3 regions of the Mesorhizobium sp. M0047 genome follow, and region 3 is predicted to be linked to each of the others. Evidence: predicted binding sites of a transcription regulator. Region 3 holds the regulator's gene; each other region holds the start of a gene.
The links. Region 3 encodes PhoB, which activates phosphate uptake and scavenging genes when phosphate is short. Its sites were predicted from a motif close to TGTCATNNANCTGTCAT; they were not measured.

Region 1 (7,712 bases), on a different contig from region 3:
TCCGCTCGGGGTTGGCAGAGTATCTAATACCGGATCGGGTTTCGTCCAACACCGATCGCTTGCACCAAGGGACGAAGGTTGCCAGAAATGCCGCGCTGCGCTCATACAGGCATGCGCGAAACGAGAGGCCGACATGCCCGCCCATTCCAATCTCAAGCCGGTACTGACCGCACAACAAATCAACGCGCTGATGGAGACCGTCTATCCGCAACTCAACGAGCAGTTTAGATACTACGAGGCGATCGACGTGTTCCCAGGCGGCTGTATTGTGCGGCTCAATGCCGGCGAGCGGCATCTGCGTCCCGGCGGCACGGTATCCGGCCCCTCCCTGTTCACGCTGGCCGACATTGGTGGGTATGTCTGCGTGCTGTCGCATGCCGGACCGGATGCGCTCTCGGTGACCACCAATCTCAACATCAATTTCGTCCGCAAGGCCGAGGCCGGACCGATCGATGGTCACTGCCGCATCCTGAAGCTCGGAAAGAGCCTGATGGTGTTCGACATCGACATGGTTGCCGGCCCGGAAGGCCACACGGTGGCTCACGCCACCGGTACCTATTCGATCCCGCCGAAGCGTAACACATAGTGCCGGTGCGAGGACACGGCGCAGCAGGATGACATTATGGTCCTTGGTTTGGGCAAGAGCAGTCGGACCGGGGTAACAAGAAAGCTTTCCGCCGGGCAAGCAACCGACTAATCTTGGCCAGCATCCACGGTCGGAACCAGAGAGACTGAGCCCTTGGCAACGAACTCCACCTCTACGGGACACGAAGCCAGCGATGCGGGGTGGCTTGACTTGCACTTCGAGTCGTCGCGTCCTGAATATGAACAGGCGCTGCGTGCGATAGGCATTCAGCCGGGTTGGGCGGTTCTGGACGCTGGCTGCGGCAGCGGCAGCTTCTTGCCTGTCCTGCGTGACTTGGTAGGGCCGAGCGGAACGATCGATGTGATCGACATGGCACCCGAGAACATCGCGCGGGTGAAGGGCTGGATACCGGACCTTGGCCAGGAGCCGACAATCCACGCCCAAACTGGCAACGTTCTGGAATTGCCCTTTATCGACGCTTCCTTCGACTGCGTCTGGTCGGCCAACGTCATGCAATACCTGACCCCCGCCGAGTTCGTCCAAGCGGTCCGGGAAGCTTGCCGTGTCCTGAAGCCCGGCGGGACGCTTGCCATCAAGGACTTCGACTCGACCCTGTTGCATATCCTGCCGATCGACCGGGGCGTTCTCTCGCGTTTCATGGCGATCCGCCTGCAGGCATTCCGCGACAAGGGGGTATTGGGAACGGATTGCGGATCGACGCTGCCCGCTCGCCTTCGAGCCGTCGGCATCACACCTTTGTGGCGTAAGGGTTGGCTCGTGGAGCGCTGGGCGCCCGTTTCGTCTTGCACGCGCGCTTATGTCGCCGATCTCCTGGCTTACTTCGCATCCGTTTCAACCACTTACGACCTCAGCCAGGCCGACCGGAGCTATTGGCAGCGCCTGGGCCAAAATCCGGGCGAGCTGCTCGACCAGCCCGACTTCTGTTACCGAGAACTTTTTGTCCTTACGGTCTGTCGTACGACGTAGAGGCGTCACATTAGACCGGGATAGGCGACGCGCTACCGAGTCGATCCCAATTCACCGCCGCCTTGGCAGAAGGCAGCCACCTTGTCTCGGTTCCGTTCCTGTCGAACCATTTCGATGTGGTAAAATAATACCTTTTTGCTAAGCGATTGTTTTTGCTGCTTTTTGCGTACAAACCTGCTTTTCCTATGCCTTGACGCCACAACCACCCTCGCCTATAAGCCCCTCACGAAGCAGCGGCCCGCAAAGGCCGCCGTTTTGTTGTTGGCGGCGGGCAAGCGCTTTTCGCCAATCCAAGCAACAAGAAACGCCTTCCCTCGTGAAGGTCCGAACCGAAAGCAGAAAACATGACAACCTTTTCGCAGAAGCCTGCGGATGTGGTGAAGAAGTGGATCCTGATCGACGCCGAAGGTCTCGTCGTCGGTCGTCTGGCCACTGTCATCGCCAATCATCTTCGCGGCAAGCACAAGCCGACCTTCACCCCGCATGTCGATGACGGCGACAACGTCATCGTCATCAATGCCGACAAGGTGGTGTTCACCGGCAAGAAGTTCACCGACAAGGTCTATTACTGGCACACCGGCCACCCCGGCGGCATCAAGGAGCGCACCGCGCGCCAGCTGCTCGAGGGCCGTTTCCCCGAGCGTGTCGTTGAGAAGGCCGTTGAGCGCATGGTGCCGCGTGGCCCACTCGGCCGTCGCCAGATGAAGAACCTGCGCGTCTATGCAGGTGCCGAGCATCCGCATGTCGCCCAGCAGCCCCAGGTTCTCGACGTGGCCAAGCTGAATTCCAAGAACAAGAAGGTCGCATAAGATGGCTGAGCTTTCCTCGCTCGCAGAACTGGGCGCCGCCACCGGCAACACCAATACGCAAGCCGCGGCCCCCGTCCACGTCCAGAAGCTCGACAAGTCGGGCCGCGCCTATGCCACCGGCAAGCGCAAGAACGCCATTGCGCGTGTCTGGGTGAAGCCCGGCTCGGGCAAGATCATCGTCAACGACAAGGAATTCGCGACCTATTTCGCGCGCCCGGTCCTGCAGATGATCCTCAACCAGCCGATCATCGCCTCGAACCGTTCGGGCCAGTACGACATCGTCGCCACCGTCGTCGGCGGCGGCCTCTCCGGCCAGGCCGGCGCCGTGCGCCACGGCATCTCCAAGGCGCTGACCTACTACGAGCCGACGCTGCGCGCCGTGCTCAAGAAGGGCGGCTTCCTGACCCGCGACAGCCGCGTCGTCGAGCGCAAGAAGTACGGCAAGGCGAAGGCCCGCCGCAGCTTCCAGTTCTCGAAGCGCTAATCGCACCGCCGCTTCAGACAATCGAAAGGCCGCCTCCGGGCGGCCTTTTTGTTTGCGGCTCACCAATCACCCCATCCATGCCTTTGGCGTCACGACAGCTCAGGACTTGCCGGCCCTGATGAAATCGATGAACGCCCGCAACGGAGCCGGCACCAGGCGCCGGCCGGGATAATACAGAAACGGTCCGGAAAAACTCGGCCACCACGGTTCGAGAATGGGCTCAAGCGCACCGCTACCGAAGTAAGGGCGAAGCCAGCCCTCGAAGAGGCCGATGATGCCGGTGCCGGCGATGGCCGCATCGACGGCAAGGTCAGTCGCCCCGCCGATCCGCACGATCAAAGGCCCCGTCGGATCGACCCGGACCACCTCGCCGTCGCGCTCGAATTCCCATGGCAGCATCGCACCGCTGGCAAAGCGGCCGCGCACGCAGGAATGTCCAAGCAGGTCGCTCGGGTGTTCCGGCCGTCCATGGCGATCGAGATAGGCAGGGCTGGCGGCGGTGGCGAAACGCTGCACGCGCGGCCCGATAGGCACCGCGATCATGTCCTGCTCCAGCCGCTCGTCATAGCGGATACCGGCGTCGCACCCTGCCGCCAGCACGTCGACAAAGTTCTCGTCGGCGATCACCTCCAGCCGGATACCGGGATAGGCGGCAAGGAAACCCGGGACGATGTCGGGCAATATCAGCCGCGCCGCACTCACCGGAACGTTGAGCCGCAACGAGCCCGCCGGCCTGTCGCGAAACCCGTTCACCACGTCCAGCGCCGCCTCCACCTCCGACAGCGCCGGGCCAAGCCGTTCCAGCAAGCTGAGGCCGGCCTCGGTCGGGACAACGCTGCGCGTCGTTCGGTTGAACAGCCTGACCCCGAGCTGTGTCTCGAGGCGACGCACTGCCTCGCTCAAGCCCGACGCGCTGCCGCCGCTGGCACGCGCGCCATCGCGGAAGCCGCCGGCGCGCGCCACCGCTACGAAAGCGTTCAGATCACTGAGGTCCATCATTGTTCGCAATTCCGCACAGCCTGTGTGAATTGTACCCGATTATCACCGGATCGAGCAGCGACTATCTCTGCCTCCTCAAAAGGAGATCAATCATGTCCAATATTCAACAGGCCGGCACCTTCACCCTTGGCAGCCATACCGTGAAGCGGCTCGGCTACGGCGCCATGCAGCTCGCCGGACCCGGCGTGTTCGGGCCGCCCAAGGATCAAGACGCGGCATTGGTCGTGCTGCGCGAAGCGGTTGCACAAGGCGTCGACCACATCGACACCAGCGACTTCTATGGTCCGCACGTCACCAACCGGCTGATCCGCGAGGCGCTGGCACCCTACCCCGACGATCTCGTCATCGTCACCAAGATCGGCGCCCGCCGCGGTGCGGATGGTTCATGGCTGCCGGCCTTTTCTCCCGAAGCCCTGACCCAGGCGGTACACGACAATCTAAGCAATCTCGGGCTCGAAGTGCTCGATGTGGTCAATTTGCGCATCATGTTCGACCCGCACGGTCCCGCCGAAGGATCGATCGAAGCGCCGCTCACCGTGCTGGCCGAGCTTCAGCGAAAGGGGCTTGTCAGGCATATCGGACTAAGCAACGTGACGGCTGCGCAAATCGCGGAAGGACGTGGGATCGCCGAGATCGTCTGCGTTCAGAACCAGTACAATCTGGCGCATCGCGACGACGACGCCCTGATCGACGACCTTGCCCGCGACGGCATCGCCTATGTGCCGTTCTTCCCGCTTGGTGGCTTCAATCCGTTGCAATCCTCGACGCTGTCCGATGTGGCGAAGCGCGTCGGCGCCACGCCCATGCAGGTCGCGCTCGCATGGCTGCTGCGTCGCGCCCCCAATATCCTGCTGATCCCCGGCACATCTTCAGTCGGGCATCTCAGGGAGAACCTAGCAGCTGGCGAACTGGTGCTTTCGGGCGACGTGCTCAGGGAATTGGATGGCATAGCGATGGCTGCTTGAGGGTGGGACCCACTGGGGAGCAAGGCCCTCCAGTTAGGGCTCGGCAGTCACCCCACCCGGCGCTTCGCGCCGACCTCCCCATCAAGGGGAGGTAGGGTGGCGCGCTCCAGCACTTGCCAGGCCTTGCGAGACACTCGATGGGTGGGAATCTGCCGTGACCTTCTACCTCCCTCGATGGGGAGGTCGGCGCGAAGCGCCGGGTGGGATGCGGCGCCAGCGTTCCTAATTGATACTCGCCGTATTCGCGGGCTCAACCGGCCGCGCCTCGATGGCATAAGGCACGCGAAAACCGTTCGCCGCCAGCCAGCCGATGGCTGCCTTCGGCTCATCGGTCTGGATGATGGTGGCGCCGCGATCGGCCCAGAAGCCCCAGGCTTCGCGCGGCAGGCTGGCCTGGACTGCCAGTTCATCGCCGCGGCCCCCGGCAAGGAAGCCGCCCGGCTTGTTGACGATGGCGTAGGTGTCGGCCCAGATGTGCCAGTTGCCACGTACGGCAGCCGCGCGCATTCGCGTGCTGAATAGCGGCCCGCCGGTCTCGGTCAGCGTCTCAGCGCCCGCCCGCCAGTTGATCAGTTCGATCGCGCGCGGCGACAAGGCTCGGTCGACCGTTTCGGCGAAACCGGCATTATGCACCGCGTCGTCGGCGATGATCGGCATGAACTGAAAGCCGCCGTTGATGGCGCTCATGGCGGCCTTAACCGTGGAAATCCTGTTCTGGTTCCACAGGTTCTCCTTGACGATGACCTGCTCGGCCATGCCGAGATCGCGAGCGACAGCGATCATGCCCGAGAGATCGCCGACGTCGAGCTTGTTATCGAGATTGATGAGAATCCTGTCTCGCGTTGCCGTCAGCATCTCGCGCAGCGTCGAGACCGTCTCATCGGTAACGATGCAGGTACCTTCGATCACCAGCCTACAGATCCTGAGTTCGGCCAGCGTGTATTTGACCACCTCGCCCTTGCAGGTCGTGGTGCGATCGAGCCAGCTGTCATGCACGACGACGAACTCACCGTCCTTCGAACGCCGGATGTCGACCTCGACGATCTCAGCGCCCATGGCGATCGAGCCTTCGACGGCGGCAATCGAGTTTTCCGCATAAAGCGTCTTGCCGGCCCGCATGCTGCCGGCGCGATGCGCGGCCACCATCACGTGGTCGCGCCACTGGTTGGCATGGTTGAAGCGGTCGAGAATCTGGCTGGCGCGGGTCTCACCGGCCAACGACTGGCCAGAGAAGACCGCAAGTGCCGAGGAAAAGAATAGGCTGAGCCAGATGGTCCGCATCGAGAATCGCTCCTTGCCGGGACGAAATCGAGATAAGCGATGCCCGTGACAGGGAGGTGAACGCAGCCGGCTAGGATGCGTGGACACTTGTCTGAATCCAGAGGACGGTTGCCGCGATGTGACGATGGCAGGATAGTTTCTTGAATTGTGTGGCGAGGCGTTGGAACTGTTTGAGCCTGGAAAAAGCGACATTCGATCAGGTGACATTGGGCATAGGGGCGTTTGTCGATCGGGTATTTGCGCGCCCGTGACATCGCAATGACGCAACAGATCGGCATCTTGGGCCGCGTCGGCCATGACGACAGATGCTGGTCGCGTTTCCGGCGAGCCGAAGCATCTCTCAGGGTCACCCGTGGGGACAAGACTGATGCTATTGGGATTTGGCCGCCGCAGCCGCGAGCATCGCTTCTCCCATCCCATTGACGCCTTGGGCATTCAGCATTTCACCAGCGTTCTGAATATCGCGCACCTCTTTGTTCTGGCTGAGTTTTGATTTCCCAACCAGGCCGGTGATCTCGATCTCCAGAGCGACGATCGCCTTAACCATCGTGTCAATGAAGTCCCTCGGCGCGTCGCCCATCTTCCACGGGGCAGGCTGCGAGGCTTCCTGCATATGAGTGAGCTTCGCCACGTTACGGCGCACATATCGCTCATCATCCCGGACAGTGATGCGTCCGTGGGCGTGGACGACGAGATAGTTCCACGTCGGCACCTGCTTGTGGAGTTCGTGCTTGCTTGGATACCAGTTCGGCGAGATGTAAGCGTCGGCCGCACGGAAGATAACGAGGACTTCATCGCCATTGGCGACTTCCTGCCAGACTGGATTCTTGCGGGCAACATGGCAATTGAGGACGCCCTTGTCTCCCTTCGAGCGGTCGAGCTCAAAGGGGACGTGGTTCGCATCGAGGCTGCCTTTGCTTTGGGTGACCAGGATACCGAGCGGGTGTCTCTCGATAAGGTCGAACTGGGCGTTCTGATCGGGAACGGCAAAATGGGGCGGAACGTACAACGGTATTTCTCCTGTCGTGAGTGGCGGCTGTTAGTGATCGGCGAAATCTTACGGAACGGGCCCGGGCATCTTCGTTGCGGTCGACGAGCGCCCCGCATCTCGCTGTCCACCACGCTCAAGGACGGCCATCGAGAAGTGGGCGGGCACATCAGATACCGCCGCGTATGTGTGCGGTTGATCAGTGACAAGCCGCGCACTCTCGCCCTGGCTCAAAATTACTGCATGGGTACCCACCAGGACACTCAGGGACCCCTGAGTCACCGAGATCAGCTCGCGCGTATCCGGACTATGAGCATCTGCGGAAAACACGTCGCCCGGCATAATGACCCAGCTCCACAATTCGAACATCGTGCGTCCCGAGGTCGATGAATGAAGTTGTGCAAAGCTTCCTTTGGCGCTTGTCCAAAGCGTCCTCGTCTCTGTCCGCTCAATAGGAAGGCGAACTGTGGAAGGATCGTCATTCAGCAAATCGGCCACGGAGAGCGAAAACGCCGCCGCCAATCGGCAAAGTATGCCGATACTGGGGTTCGCCTTGCCTTGCTCCAGCGAGACGACGGTTCCCTTGGACAACCCGCTCAGTTTTGCCAGTCGA
Region 2 (7,712 bases), on a different contig from region 3:
CGGTCTCCAGCACCGCGCCCTCGGTCAGATTGATCTCATGCAGCTTCAGCCGGTCGAGCTTTTCCGAAACCTTGTGGTTGGGACCTGGCAGGAAGGAGGCACGCACCCGCCAGGCCTTGTCGCCGAGCCGGAGATCAAGACTGGCCGGCTGGATCTGGTCGGCATCGAGCGCACGCGCCGACTTCAGCGCGCCGGACTGGAAGAGCGCCGAAATGTCCTGATCGGGAAGAATGCCTGTTTGCCGCAAAGCTGACTCCGCTGCAACGCCGCTGGTACAAACCTCTTAATCAAGCCGGCAATTGACGCAAGCGTGGCGCGGGTCTAAAGGGTCGTTATCCCGTGGTGATTTGGCCGGTCGGCTTGCAGCCACGTTAAACAAGTCGCTAAAGGACCGTCGGGCCGCAAGGCCGTATGGACCGGTTGCGACTTTCGCGGCCGGTTTTTTTGTGTCTGGAAGAAGAGCGATGAGCACCAACAAGCGCAACTGGAAGCCTCAAACGGCACTCGTTCACAGCGGAACGCTGCGTTCCGGTTTCGGCGAAACGTCGGAAGCGATTTACCTCACCCAGGGCTACGTCTATCAAACGGCGCAGGCCGCCGAAGCCCGTTTCAAGGGTGAGGAGCCGGGCTTCATCTATTCGCGCTACGCCAATCCGACCGTCGACATGTTCGAAAAGCGCATGTGCGCGCTCGAGGGCGCCGAGGACGCCCGCGCCACCGCCTCCGGTATGGCTGCGGTAACGGCAGCGCTTTTGTGCAGCGCCAAGGCCGGCGACCATATCGTGGCGGCCCGTGCACTGTTCGGCTCCTGCCGCTGGGTGGTCGAGACGCTGGCGCCAAGATACGGCATCGAGGCGACGCTGGTTGACGGCACCGACGTCGCCAATTGGGAAAAGGCGGTCAAGCCGAACACCAAGCTGTTCTTTCTGGAAAGCCCGACCAACCCGACGCTGGAAGTGGTCGATATCGCCGCGGTTGCCTCGCTCGCCAATTCGATCGGCGCCAGGCTGATCGTCGACAACGTCTTTGCCACGCCCTTGCAACAGAAGCCCTTGCAACTCGGCGCCCACATCGTCGTCTATTCGGCGACCAAGCACATTGACGGCCAGGGGCGCTGTCTCGGCGGCGTCATCCTGTCGGACAAGAAGTGGATCGACGAGAACCTGCATGACTATTTCCGCCACACCGGGCCCAGCCTGTCGCCCTTCAACGCCTGGACGCTGCTAAAGGGCCTGGAGACGCTACCGCTGCGCGTGCGCCAGCAGACGGAAAGCGCCGGCAAGATCGCGGATTTCCTGGCCGAGCGGCCGGAAATCGCCCGCGTCATCTATCCCGGCCGCGCCGATCACCCACAGGCTGATGTCGTAAAGAAGCAGATGTCGGGTGGCTCGACGCTGATCTGCCTGGATGTCAAAGGCGGCAAGCAGGCGGCCTTCGCCTTGCAGAACGCGCTCGATATCGTGCTGATCTCCAACAATCTCGGCGATGCCAAGAGCCTGATCACCCATCCGGCGACGACAACTCACAAGAACCTGAGCGATGAGGCGCGCGCCGAACTCGGCATCGGGCCGGGCACGCTCAGACTGTCGGTTGGCCTGGAAGACACCGAAGATCTGCTTGAGGATATCGCGCAGGCGCTGAAGGCCAAATAGCAAGCCTTTGGCTTTCAGGCGCCGGATGGCGTCTCTTCCAGCTTGGCCGCCTTGGTGCCGATGGTCATCGCATTGCCGCGCCACTCGACGGCACCGCCGAGCCAGCCGCGCGCCCACATCGCAGGCAGGATCAGGTCGCGCGTTACCATCGCCGCGACCATGCGTGGCGACAGGCACCAGCCCTTTGACCAGGCCAGGACGCACTCGGGAAGGTAGAAGGCCGCCAGCACGGCAATGGCGGTTGCCCAGGGGCTGATGCCGGCGCTTGCCGCCGCAATCAGCGCCAGCACCAGCGGCACCACCGCGCCAGTCAGGATTTCAGGCGCGAAGAACAGCGGAAAGGTGACGCGGCGCAGGCGCGCCCAACGGGCCTGGCGCGACCAGATCTCGCCAAATGTGCGCCGGCCGAGTGGCTGCTCGAAAGGCGCGGCGACGAGATTGACGCGCAGGCCGAGGCCATTGACCAGCTTGGTCGCGGCGGCGTCCTCGGCGATCTCGGCGGCCAGCGCGCGAATGCCGCCATTGGCATCGAGGATCGGCTTGTTCCAGAGCATGCTCTTGCCTTGGGCAAAGCCAAGGCCAAGCGCCTCGCCCGCATATTGCCAGCGCGCCTGCAGCGTGTTGAGGAAAGCGCATTCGACTTCAGCCCAGAAGCCGGCCGGTCGCGAGCCGATTGGCGTCGAGCAGACAAGGCCGGTATTGGGTCGCCATGCAGCCATCAGGTGCTGGACGTAGTCTCTCGGCATCAGCACGTTGGAATCGGCCAGGACAACCCAGTCGTGCCGCGCCGCTTCCCAGCCCTTGACGCAATTGTTGAGCTTCGGATTGGCGCTGATACGGTCGTCGCCGACCAGCAGCCGGGCCGGCACCTTGGGAAACCGGGCAATCGCCCTGTTTATCAGCCTGACCACTGGATCGTCGGCATGGGCAACACAGAAGATCAGCTCGTAACGCGGCCAGTTGAGCGAGAAGGCGCGCTCCAGCGTCTCGAGGGTGAACGGCTCAACGCCACGCGACGGCACGACGATCGACACCGGCCGCGGCTTGCCGGCCGGCGGCGCCATAGCGCGGCGCCGTTTCAGACGCGAAGCCGCAAGCACGATGCTGGCGAGATTTGAGAGGATGAGAGCAATTGAAAGCGTGGCGACTACGAGAGTGAGTTCCATCGAGATCCGGTAACTCCAGGAAAGCCGCCCACCAGAACAATCTAGGGGCATGACGACAGATCTCAACAGTTCGACGGAGCGCCCGAGTCGCGCAGCATTGATCGGCACACACCATCATTGACCATCGTCACGTGTCACTTAAATGACATTCTTTGCCGGCACCTGCCCTGCAGACCGCGACGATAGGACGCGCACCGTTGACCGGCCATCACGGAGCGCCGAAAGTTACCGGATTGTATTGGAGCCGCTTATGTACAGCGCCGTCACGCGCAACATCGAAGTGCAGGTCAGGCCGTTCTATCTGGAGGATCGCTCGGATCCGTCCGAGAACCGCTATGTCTGGGGCTATCAGATAACGATCGACAATCAATCGGACGATTCCGTCCAGCTGTTGTCGCGCTATTGGCACATCACCGATGGCACTGGCCGGGTCGAAGAGGTACGCGGCCCTGGCGTCGTCGGCGACCAGCCCGAACTCAATCCCGGCGACAGCTACCAGTACACGTCCGGTTGCCCGCTCTCAACACCGTCCGGCATCATGGTCGGGCACTACACGATGCGCAACAAGCGGGGCGAGACGTTCGACATCGCCATCCCCGCATTTTCACTCGACCTGCCGGGGACGCGGCGGACGGTGAATTAATTTACCTCACCGGCCGCAAGGCAGCCGGCGAGGCGTGTTTTTCTCTACTGCGCCGCAAACTCCGCCGGGTCGAAGTCATATTGCTTCGAGCAGAACTCGCAGGCGACGTGGATGCCGCCGTCCTCGGTGCTGTCCTTGATCTCCTGGGCGGAAAAGCCTTCGAGGATGCCGCGGATCTTGTCCCGGGAGCACGAGCACTGGTCGGCGACCGGAACGCTGCCGAAAACGCGCACGCCATGCTCGTGGAACAACCTGTAGAGCAGCCGCTCGGCACCGATCGTCGGATCGATCAGTTCGGTCGGCTCGGTGGTGCCGAGCAGCGCCAGCAACTCCTGCCAGGAATTGTCGGCCGGATCGTGGATCTCCTCGCGCGGATCGCCATCGCCGCCCGGCAGATCCGGCACGCGCATGCGGTCGGGCGACTGCGGCAGGAACTGCGCCAGGATGCCACCGGCGCGCCACTGCTCACGGGTGCCGCCCGGGCCGGGCGTCAAGAGCTTGGCCACCGACAGCCTGAGATCGGTCGGAATCTGCTCCGACTGACGGAAATAGGTGCGCGCCGCATCTTCCAGCGTCTCGCCGTCGAGTTGGACGATACCCTGATAGCGCTGCGTGTGGGCGCCCTGATCGATGGTCAGCGCCAGCACGCCCGTGCCGAGCAGGGTCTGCTGGGACGTTTCGCCCGCCGCGACCAGCGCCTCCAGCCGGTCGGCATCGAAACGCGCATAGGCGCGCAGCGCCGAGGGCGTGGAAAAATCCGCGACCAGCATGTCGACAGGCCCGTCGGTGCGGGTCTGCAGGATGAACTTGCCCTCGAATTTGAGCGAGGTGCCGAGCAGCACCGTCAGCACGCACGCCTCCGCCAGCAGCCGCGCGACCGGCTCGGGATAATCGTGGCGACTGAGGATGGCATCGAGCATCGGCCCGAGTTGGACGGTGCGGCCGCGCACGTCGAGCGGGCCGACTTCGAAGGGCACGACATGATCGTCGCCGGCGTAGCCGAATTCGCCGAGTTTGGGGTGATGTTCAGTCACTCGATAGGTTTCCAACATAACAAAGCTCCAGGGCGCGGCCATGCCGCCCTCTCGGGAGCATGCGTCGAAACGCGCTTGATTTGCGTGATGCGGCGCAAATAGGCATCACGCGCCCGGAGATCAAGCGCCGAGGCACCAGGCGAGCACGGCCTTCTGGGCATGGAGCCGGTTCTCCGCCTCGTCGAAGACCACCGAGTGTGGCCCGTCGATGACTTCGTCGGTCACCTCTTCGCCGCGATGCGCCGGCAGGCAGTGCATGAACAGCGCGTCCGGCTTGGCCCTGGCCATCAGCTTGGCATTGACCTGGTAGGGCGAGAACACGTTGTGGCCACGGGCGCGATGCTCCTGGCCCATCGACACCCAGCAATCGGTGACGATGCAGTCGGCCTGGTCGACGGCTTCCTCGGGCGAGCGGGTGAAGTGCAGCTTGCCGCCATGCGCCTGCGACCAGTCGATATGCTTTTGTGCCGGTTCGCTGCCCTCGGGGACGGCGACGTTGAGATTGAAGCGGAAGCGCGCAGAGGCCTCGAGCAGCGAATGCAGCACATTGTTGCCGTCGCCGGTCCAGGCGATGGTCTTGCCGGCGACCGGACCGCGATGTTCCTCGAAGGTCATGATATCGGCCATCAGCTGGCAGGGATGGGTATCGTCGGTCAGTCCGTTGATCACCGGAACGGTAGCGTTCTCGGTCAGCTCCAGCAGCCGCTCATGCGACGTGGTGCGGATCATGATCGCGTCGACATAGCGCGATAGCACCTTGGCGGTGTCGGCAATGGTCTCGGAACGGCCGAGCTGCATCTCGGTGCCGGTCAGCATGATGGTCTCGCCGCCAAGCTGGCGCATGCCGACGTCGAAGGAGACGCGCGTGCGCGTCGACGGCTTGTCGAAGATCATCGCCAGCACCTTGCCTTCGAGCGGCTTGGTGCGCTCGCCAGCCTTGAGGCGGGCCTTTCGCACCACCGCATCGTCCAGCATCAGGCGCAGATCGCCTTCTGAGACAGCGGAAAGATCGGTGAAATGGCGAACTGACATCAGCAATGGTTCCGGGATTACTTCGCGGCGGCGGGGGCGCTCGCCTCCGCCAGGCCCTTGGCGCCGGCGCGGATGCGGTTGAGCGCGTCGTGAATCTCGGCGTCGGTGACGGTTAGCGGCGGCAACAGGCGAATGACGTTGTCACCGGCCGGAACCGCCAGCAGGTGCTGGTCACGCAATGCCATGTTCACCTTGGTGTTGGGCATGGCGCATTTGAGGCCGAGCATCAGCCCGGTACCCCTGATGTCCTCGATGACCTCGGGAAACTCGTCGGCGACCGACGCGAGCCCCTGCTTCATCAGCAGCGCCTTGCGCTGGACGTCCTCGAGGAAGCCCTCTTCCAGCACCACGTCGAGCACGGCGTTGCCGACCGCCATGGCCAGTGGATTGCCGCCGAACGTGGTGCCGTGCACGCCTGCGGTCATGCCGACGGCCGCTTCGTCGGTTGCAAGGCAGGCGCCCATCGGGAAGCCACCGCCAATGCCCTTGGCGATCGCCATGATGTCGGGGGTGACACCGGCCCATTCATGCGCGAACAGCTTGCCGGTACGGCCAATGCCGCACTGGACCTCGTCGAAGATCAAGAGCAGGCCGTGCTGCTCGCACAATTGCCGCAGCCGCTTCAGCGATTGCGTCGGCACCTGCCTGATGCCGCCCTCGCCCTGCACCGGTTCGATCAGGATCGCCGCCGTCTCTGGCGTGATCGCCTTTTCGGCGGCGTCGATGTCATCGAAGCCGACCTGGTCGAAGCCTTCGACCTTGGGTCCGAAACCCTCGAGGTACTTGTATTGACCGCCCGCCGCGATGGTCGCCAGGGTGCGGCCGTGGAAGGCGCCTTCGAAGGTGATGACGCGAAAGCGCTCGGGATGTCCGTTGACGAAATGGTAGCGTCGCGCCGTCTTGATCGCGCATTCGAGCGCCTCGGCGCCGGAATTGGTGAAGAACACCTTGTCGGCGAAGGTGGCGTCGACCAGCCGCTCGCCCAGCCGGCTCTGCCCCGGAATCTCGTAGAGGTTGGAGACATGCCACAGCTTGGCTGCTTGTGCGGTGAGTGCGGCGACCAGATGCGGGTGGCTGTGGCCCAGCGAATTGACGGCGATGCCGCCCGCGAAATCGAGATATCGCTCGCCCTTGTCGGTAACCAGCCAAGTGCCTTCCCCATGGTCGAAGGCCAGGGGTGCTCGAGCAAAGGTCTCGTAAAGCGCCGAACCGCTCATTATATGCGTCTCCGGTACCGGAAATCAAAAAAGCCGCCAAAGCGGCGGCTTGTGCGGCTTATCGTGTTTTTCGGCCATGAAGTCAACGAAAACGTCGCGTAGTGGCGCGCGGCAAGCCCTCCGACGAGACGCCAGCTCATAAGCGACCGGGCAAGTTGGGGAAAACCGAAAAAACCGATTCGTGTTGCACTTGGGACTCTTGTCACCGAGTCAGCGCATAAGGTAATTGTAGTTGAGAAATAACTAGATTTCGTGCGGCGGACCTAATCACCAGATATATGTGGTGTCTGCCCCGGTAAATGTTGCCGGGTCGGGAGTGGATTCCGATTGCCGCACGCTTAGCAGGAGCGCGGTCTCATGAACTGGACTGACGAGCGGGTAGAACTTCTCAGGAAATTGTGGTCGGAGGGTCTGAGCGCAAGCCAGATTGCCGCGCAGCTTGGAGGGGTCAGCCGCAACGCGGTCATCGGCAAGGTGCACCGGCTGAAACTGTCGGGCCGCGGCCGTTCGACCGCCACCCCGGCACGCCAAAAGAAGGCGACGCAAGGGGCGACCGTTCAGAAATCGGTATCGCGCGCAGCAACTGCTGTGCGTCACGTCACGACGTCGATCGGCGCGACGGCCCTGCAGACGCAGTTCGACGCCGAACCGGTGGCGCGCCACTACATCCGCCCGGTCGAGAATGTCGTGTTGCCGATCTCGCGGCATCTACAACTCGTCGAGCTGACCGAGCGGACCTGCAAATGGCCGAACGGTGATCCGCTTTCGGAGGACTTCCATTTCTGCGGCAACGAGGCCGCCGAAACCGGTCCCTACTGCAAGTACCACGCCCGCGTGGCGTTCCAGCCGGCATCGGAGCGGCGGCGGAGCCGCTGAGCGAATAGCGAATAGCGAATAGCGAATAGCGAATAGAAACGGCTGGCTTCTGTGACAGGAAGCAAGCCGTCTTTTGCTACTCCCTATTCGCT
Region 3 (7,712 bases):
TGTCTCGATGCCGGAGATGAACGGGTTGGAGGCGACCGCCGCCATTCGCCGGCTGGAGGAAGAAACCGGCACTCATGTGCCGATCGTCGGCGTCACCGCGCATGCGCTGAAAGGCGATCGCGAACGCTGCCTGGAGGCAGGCATGGACGACTACCTGTCCAAGCCGATCAGCCCCAGGGCCCTGCTCGAGAAGGTCGAGCGCTGGATCGGCGCCAGCCGCCAAGTTCAGCGTAACGCCGGGTAAGGGGTTCTCGCCGTGCCGGTTCGCGAGAACCAGGCAAAGATTCGCGACGCGTCCCACGCGCAGCACTATGGCGCGATCGCACCATATCAAAACTGTGCCTGATCAAGACAATGGCCATATTCGAATTCCGCTCTTCCCAGTTACGGGCGGGAGCAGCGACCGCCAGCATGGAACAGCGTCAACCTACCCCAACGGACCCTGTTTTTCGGCGATGGCCCGGCCACGACATCGTGGCCGCGAGCAACGCGCTCCCGTCCGGCTTTTTTATAAGGCCGGCTAATCCCAAAACGCCGGCCAGCCTCGGGCCAAACGCAGCAAGTCCCTGATTTCGAGGACAAAGCCGGGCTCCATCAGGAGTGCTGGTCAGGCCACAATTTGTTCATCCCGATCATGCGTTACCGGGGTGACATCAAACTGTCATGCGACTGTAATAATCGAAGGCTATTGGCCTCAGCGGGCGCCGAGAGGAATGGCGCCGAGAGACCATCTTCCGAACAGGAGCAGGCCACATGAGACATTTCATCCGCTCGGCGGCCGTTGCGATCGCAATGGCTACGGCGTCCACTTTCACCCTTTCCGCGGCAATGGCAGCTGATCTTTCCGGCGCCGGCTCGACCTTCATCTATCCGGTGTTCGCCAAATGGGCCGACACCTACAAGAAAGACACCGGCGTCGGCCTCAATTACCAGTCGATCGGTTCGGGCGGCGGCATCAAGCAGGTCATCGCCAAGACCGTGACCTTCGGCGCCACCGACAAGCCAATGTCCGACGCCGACCTGGAAAAGAACGGCCTCGTGCAGTTCCCGATGGTGATGGGCGGCATCGTGCCGATCGTCAACCTGACCGGCATCAAGCCGGGCGAACTTGTTCTTGACGGCGCGACCCTGGCCCAGATCTACCTCGGCGCCATCACCACCTGGGATGATGCGGCGATCAAGGCGCTGAACCCGAACCTGACCCTGCCGTCCACCGCGATTGCCGTCGTGCATCGCTCGGACGGCTCGGGCACGACCTTCAACTTCACTAACTATCTGGTCAAGCTGTCGCCTGACTGGAAGGACAAGGTCGGTTCGGACACAGCCGTCGAATGGCCAACTGGCGTCGGCGCCAAGGGCAGCGAAGGCGTTGCCAATACCGTCAAGCAGACCGACGGCGGCATCGGCTACGTCGAGTATGCCTATGCCAAGCAGAATAGCCTTTCCTACTCCAAGCTGGTGAATGCCGCCGGCAAGGTCGTCGAGCCGTCGCTCGAATCCTTCGGCGCGGCTGCTTCGAATGCCGATTTCAAAGGCGCGAAGAACTTCAACGTCATCATCACCAACGAACCCGGCGACACCAGCTGGCCGATCGCTGCTTCGACCTGGGTGCTGATCCACAAGGTTCCCAACGATGCCGCCGCCACCGGCGAAGCGCTGAAGTTCTTCGCCTGGGCCTACAAGGACGGCAAGGATACCGCCAAGGCGCTCGACTATGTCTCGATCCCCGACAGCGTCGTCGACTTGATCAAGACCTCCTGGAAGGCCGACATCCAGGCCGACGGGAAGCCGGTCTTCGCAGGCGAGTAACATCCTTCGAAGGAGCGCCGCGGCGCGGCGCTCCTTTCCCTCAACTCAAAGAGCCGAGCTTCACATGAGCGCTGTCCAGGAAGCCTTGCCAGCCATTCGAGGTTCGCGCGACGCGATCGTCAGACGATTCGCGCTGACCGACGCAATCTTCCACGGGATGACCCGGGCCGCCGCCATATTGGTGCTGGTCCTGCTTGGCGGCGTCGCGATCTCGCTGTTTGCCGGATCCTGGCAAGCCCTGTCGACCTTCGGCTTCTCTTTCCTGACCAGCGAAAGCTGGAATCCGGTGACGGAGAAATTCGGCGCGCTGGCACCGATCTACGGCACCATCATCACGTCGGCCATCGCCATCCTGATCGCCGTGCCGCTCGGCATCGGCATCGCCATCTTTCTCACCGAGCTTTGCCCGCGCCCGCTGCGGCGGCCGATCGGCATGGCGGTGGAACTGCTGGCCGGCATCCCCTCGATCATTTACGGCATCTGGGGCCTGTTCGTGCTGGCGCCGTTCCTGCAGACGACCGTGCAGCCCTTCATCATCGGCGTGTTCCACGGCATTCCCGGCCTCGGCAGCCTGTTTGCCGGTCCGCCCTATGGCATCGGCCTGCTGACCTCGTCGCTGATCCTCGCCATCATGGTGCTGCCCTTCATCACCTCGATCACCAAGGACGTCTTCGACACGGTACCGCCGGTGCTAAAGGAATCGGCCTACGGCATCGGCTGCACGACCTGGGAAGTGACCCGCCGCGTCGTCATTCCCTACACGAGGATCGGCATCATGGGCGGCGTCATGCTCGGCCTTGGCCGCGCGCTGGGCGAAACCATGGCGGTCACCTTCGTCATCGGAAACGCGCACCGCATCTCAACCTCGCTGTTCGCGCCGGCAACGACGATCTCCGCGACCATCGCCAATGAGTTCACCGAAGCCGTCGGCGACCTCTACACCTCTTCGCTGGTGGCGCTCGGCCTGATCCTGTTCGTCATCACCTTCCTGATCCTTGCCATCGCCCGCTACATGCTGATGCGCATCGACGCCCGCACCGGAGCCTGACCGATGTCGACAGCCACATCGCTTCACCAGAGCCGCAAGAGGAAGAATGCCGTGATGATGACGCTGTGTGTCACCGCGGCGGGCATCGGACTTGCCTGGCTGGCGCTCATCCTCGGCGCGCTGGTCTACAAGGGCGCGGCCGGCCTGTCCCTTGACGTCTTCACGCAGATGACGCCGCCTCCCGGCGACGCCGGCGGCCTGCTCAACGCCATCTATGGCAGCGTGGTCATGACGATCATCGCCGTCATCGTCGGCACGCCGATCGGAGTGCTGGCCGGCACCTACATGGCCGAATACGGTCGCTTTTCCAGGCTGACCACCGTGGTGCGCTTCATCAACGACATCCTGCTGTCGGCGCCGTCGATCATCATCGGCCTGTTCGTCTACGAACTTATGGTGCGGCCGATGGGGCATTTCTCGGCAATCGCCGGTGCTGTCGCGCTCGCCATCCTCGTCATTCCGGTGGTGGTACGCACCACCGAAGACATGCTCAATTTGGTGCCGAACGCCTTGCGCGAAGCCGGCACCGCGATCGGCGCACCGCGCTGGGTGGTCATCAAGTCGGTCGCCTACCGCGCCGCGCTATCGGGCATTGTCACCGGCATATTGCTGTCGATCGCCCGTATCTCCGGCGAGACGGCACCACTGCTCTTCACGGCGCTCAACAACCAGTTCTGGTCGAGCAATCTCAACGCGCCGATGGCCAGCCTGCCTGTCACCATCTTCCAGTTCGCTCTCAGCCCCTACGAGGAATGGCAGCAACTGGCATGGACTGGCGCACTCATCATCACATTGACGGTTCTTGCGCTCAGCATCGTTGCGCGCAGCCTGACCGGACGCAGAGAGGACAAATGAGCCAGATGTTGTCTCCAGACATGACGATCGCCGCCGAGGCCACCGCCAAGGCCAAGATCGAGGTCAAGAACCTCAACTTCTACTACGGCCAGTCGAAGGCGCTGAAGGACATTACGCTGTCCTTGCCGGAGCGCAGCGTCACCGCCTTCATCGGGCCTTCGGGCTGCGGGAAGTCGACGCTGCTGCGCGTCTTCAACCGCATCTACGAGCTCTATCCCAAGCAGACGGCCGAAGGTCAGGTGCTGCTCGACGGCCAGAACGTTCTCGACCGCTCGCAGGACCTCAACCTGCTGCGCACCAAGATCGGCATGGTGTTCCAGAAGCCGACGCCATTTCCGATGTCGATCTATGAAAACATCGCGTTCGGCATCAGGCTCTACGAGAAGCTGAGCAAGTCGGAGATGGACGGCCGCGTCGAGCAGGCGCTGAAGCGCGCGGCACTCTGGACCGAGGTCAAGGACAAGCTTGACGCCAGCGGCCTCAGCCTCTCCGGCGGTCAGCAGCAGCGGCTCTGCATCGCCCGCACCGTAGCGGTGAAGCCGGAAGTCATCCTGCTCGACGAGCCCGCTTCGGCGCTCGACCCGCTGTCGACCGCCAAGATCGAGGAGCTCATCGACGAGTTGCAAGCCGATTACACGATCGTCATCGTCACCCACAACATGCAGCAGGCGGCGCGCGTATCGAAGCAGACGGCCTTCATGTATCTGGGCGAGCTGGTCGAGTTCGACCGCACGGAGAGGATATTCACGTCGCCCCGCGAGAAGCGCACGCAGGACTACATCACCGGCCGCTTCGGCTGAGCTCAGGCATACGAGGAACAGGATCATGAGCGAACATACAGTCGCTTCTTTCGACGAGGATCTCGGTCAGATCAGCAAGCTCATCAGCGACATGGGCGATCTCGCCAGCTCGATGGTCGGCGGTGCGACCAAGGCGCTCTTGAATTCCGACAACGCCTTGGCACAGCGCGTCGTCTCCGATGATGCGATCATGGACGCGCGCCAGCGCGAGCTCGACGACCGCGCCATCACGCTGATCGCCAAGCGGCAGCCGATGGCCGATGATCTGCGCCATGTCGTCGGTTCTATCCGCATGGCCGGCGATCTCGAACGCATCGGCGACCTTGCCAAGAACATCGCCAAGCGTGTCGGCACTGTCGGCCTCAGCGTCACGCCGCGCGACCTTTCGCACTCGATCGATGGAATGGCACAACTGGTGCTGATCCAGGTGCAGGGCGTCATCGAGGAATATGCGGCGCGTGACGCCGCCGCGCTGGCGAAACTGCGTGCCGACGACGAACGCATCGACGTCAAATACACCTCCGTGTTCCGCGAGCTTCTCACCTATATGATGGAAGACCCGCGCAACATCACCGCGTGCACGCATCTTTTGTTCTGCGCCAAGAACCTCGAGCGCATCGGCGACCATGTCACCAACATCGCGGAAAATGCCTATTATGTTTTGACCGGCACGCAGCTGCCGGCCAATCGTCCGAAACAGGACGAGACGACAATGTCCGCGCCCGCGGCATGACGACAGAGGTAACCAGCCGATGATCGCGCCACGCATCATGGTGGTGGAGGACGAGGAGCCGCTAGGCGTGCTGCTCCGTTACAATCTGGAGTCCGAGGGCTATCAGGTCGAGGTCGTGACGCGCGGCGACGAGGCCGAGATCCGGCTGCAGGAGAACGTGCCTGACCTTCTGGTGCTCGACTGGATGGTGCCGGCGGTTTCCGGCATCGAACTCTGCCGGCGCCTGCGAATGCGTCCCGAGACCGAGCGGCTGCCGATCATCATGCTGACCGCGCGCGGCGAGGAGAGCGATCGCGTGCGGGGCCTCTCGACCGGCGCCGACGATTATCTGGTCAAGCCGTTTTCGACACCGGAGTTCATGGCCAGGGTCAAGGCGCTGCTGCGCCGTGCCAAGCCGGAACTGCTGTCCAGCGTGCTGAAGGTCGGCGACATCGTGCTCGATCGAGAATCGCACCGGGTCTATCGCAAGAAGAGCGAGATCCGGCTCGGGCCGACCGAATTCCGCCTGCTCGAATTCATGATGCGCCATCCCGGCCGCGTGTTCTCGCGCAGCCAGCTGCTCGACAACGTCTGGGGCGAAACGATCTACATCGACGAACGCACGGTAGACGTGCATGTCGGGCGGCTGCGCAAGGCCGTCAACAACGGCCGCATGCCCGACGTGATCCGCACCATTCGGGGTGCAGGGTACGCTATCAGGGAAGATTAGCCGATAGATCGGAACCAAGGTTCAAATTCGATCAGCAGGTGGTCGCCAATGGCCACGCGATGGCAGACATTCAAGCAGGCAGGATCGAAGTCTAAACTGCCCTTCGCGGTCGTGGGCTCGGCGCGTACCTTGACTGGCTGGCGATTGCCCTCCGATCTCCCAATTCGCTTTTCTGCCAGGCTGGCCGCAGGCACGGCCCGTGACACTTTAGTTGGTCACATTGCTATCTTGCCCGCAGACCTCCGATCAAAGTCGCGCGCCTCAAGAAACAATTCGAACTAATATGGCTATGTGCCCACTAGAGGACGTGGTTTCGCATAAATGCGCAATTTTATTAAAAATTGCATCCGACTAAGAGCGAGTTTCCCTCTTCTTTATTGATTGTATGTGCTCCGAATAGCCAATACGATCTTGGATCGGATGACGATTCCGCGGGAACGATCTCGTTCGTTGCAACGTTGCTTTGAAAGCGGTCGCCGGACCCTGCGCCGAATGACTTGACCAGGTCGGACACTAAGAGGAAGGATTTCTGATGAGCACGGTCTTAAACGCCAAAGGTATTCCTCTTCCCTACACCGGCGCGTCCAGTCATTGGTTCTCGGCAACCGGAGCCGGGGCCGAACTGCACGGCACCTCAGGCAACGACTCCTTCTGGGGAGACACCGGCGTCAATGTCACGATGTACGGTGGCGCCGGCGATGACTACTATCACCTCTATTCCACCAACAATAAGGCGGTCGAAGATCCCGGGGCCGGGATCGACACGATCGACACCTGGATGAGCTACAAGCTCCCCGACAATTTCGAGAACCTGGTCGTTACCGGCGCCAATCGATATGCGTTCGGAAATGCGTTGGACAACATCATCAAGGGCGGGTCGGGTCATCAGACGCTGGATGGCGGCAAGGGAAATGATGTCCTGATCGGCGGTGACGGCGCCGACACTTTCGCCATCTCCAAAGGAAATGGGAGCGATCTTATCTTCGATTTCGGTGCGACCGATGTGGTGCGCCTTAACGGCTATGACTTCACTTCGTTCGATGCCGTCCGTTCGCAGATGGTTCAGGTGGAATCGAACGTGATGCTGAACCTCGGATCTGACGAGATCCTGGTGTTCAAGAATACGACCATCGACAAGTTGCAGTCCGCCCAGTTCGAACTGCCGATAGACAAGTCCGGAATGACGCTGTCCTTCGCCGACGAATTCAACACGCTGAGCCTTCGGGACGGGCAGGACGGCACCTGGAATTCCAATTTCTCGTGGGGCGCGCCGAACGGCAGCACATTGAGCAGCAATGGTGAGTTGCAATGGTATATCGACGCCAATTACGGGCCGACGAGTTCCGTCCACCCGTTCAGCGTTGAAAACGGCGTGCTCACCATCACCGCCGCGCAGGCGCCGGAGGACATCAAGCCTCTGATCAACAACTACGAATACACATCGGGGATACTGACGACCCACGACACCTTCGCGCAAACCTACGGCTATTTCGAAATGCGGGCGGACCTGCCCGAAACGGCCGGAGCCTGGCCGGCCTTCTGGCTGCTTCCGGAAGACGGATCGTGGCCGCCGGAGCTGGACGTCGTCGAAACGCGCGGTCAGGATCCGAACACGCTTTTCATGACAGCGCACACCAATGAGACGGGAGAGCACACGAAGGTTTCGTCCACCGTGAACGTTGCGGACACTGACGGTTTCCACACCTATGGCCTGCTCTGGACAAAGGATGAGCTTGTCTGGACCTATGACGGTGTGAA

Region 1: the regulator PhoB is predicted to act here: its motif matches at 6,359-6,375, upstream of NKJ89_RS21125 (glycerophosphodiester phosphodiesterase family protein).
Region 2: the regulator PhoB is predicted to act here: its motif matches at 2,950-2,966, upstream of NKJ89_RS07890 (ceramide glucosyltransferase).

Annotation. Positions count from the first base shown of each region.
Region 1 is NZ_JAMYUW010000022.1:67,620-75,331, reverse strand. It holds gene NKJ89_RS21155 (PaaI family thioesterase) at 134-586, shown strand; gene NKJ89_RS21150 (class I SAM-dependent methyltransferase) at 740-1,573, shown strand; gene rplM (50S ribosomal protein L13) at 1,918-2,382, shown strand; gene rpsI (30S ribosomal protein S9) at 2,384-2,866, shown strand; gene NKJ89_RS21135 (LysR family transcriptional regulator) at 2,966-3,865, opposite strand; gene NKJ89_RS21130 (aldo/keto reductase family oxidoreductase) at 3,958-4,830, shown strand; gene NKJ89_RS21125 (glycerophosphodiester phosphodiesterase family protein) at 5,053-6,111, opposite strand; gene NKJ89_RS21120 (FMN-binding negative transcriptional regulator) at 6,482-7,120, opposite strand; gene NKJ89_RS21115 (helix-turn-helix domain-containing protein) at 7,169-7,712, opposite strand, start outside.
Region 2 is NZ_JAMYUW010000006.1:127,352-135,063, forward strand. It holds gene NKJ89_RS07880 (2'-deoxycytidine 5'-triphosphate deaminase) at 1-247, opposite strand, end outside; SAM riboswitch at 330-407, shown strand; gene NKJ89_RS07885 (O-succinylhomoserine sulfhydrylase) at 465-1,652, shown strand; gene NKJ89_RS07890 (ceramide glucosyltransferase) at 1,667-2,818, opposite strand; gene apaG (Co2+/Mg2+ efflux facilitator ApaG/CorD) at 3,069-3,461, shown strand; gene NKJ89_RS07900 (Hsp33 family molecular chaperone) at 3,506-4,537, opposite strand; gene argF (ornithine carbamoyltransferase) at 4,616-5,527, opposite strand; gene NKJ89_RS07910 (aspartate aminotransferase family protein) at 5,545-6,744, opposite strand; gene NKJ89_RS07915 (GcrA family cell cycle regulator) at 7,102-7,620, shown strand.
Region 3 is NZ_JAMYUW010000019.1:58,867-66,578, reverse strand. It holds gene NKJ89_RS19420 (PAS domain-containing protein) at 1-244, shown strand, start outside; gene pstS (phosphate ABC transporter substrate-binding protein PstS) at 754-1,809, shown strand; gene pstC (phosphate ABC transporter permease subunit PstC) at 1,874-2,857, shown strand; gene pstA (phosphate ABC transporter permease PstA) at 2,861-3,712, shown strand; gene pstB (phosphate ABC transporter ATP-binding protein PstB) at 3,709-4,512, shown strand; gene phoU (phosphate signaling complex protein PhoU) at 4,538-5,245, shown strand; gene phoB (phosphate regulon transcriptional regulator PhoB) at 5,265-5,954, shown strand; gene eglC (endo-1,3-1,4-beta-glycanase EglC) at 6,487-7,712, shown strand, end outside.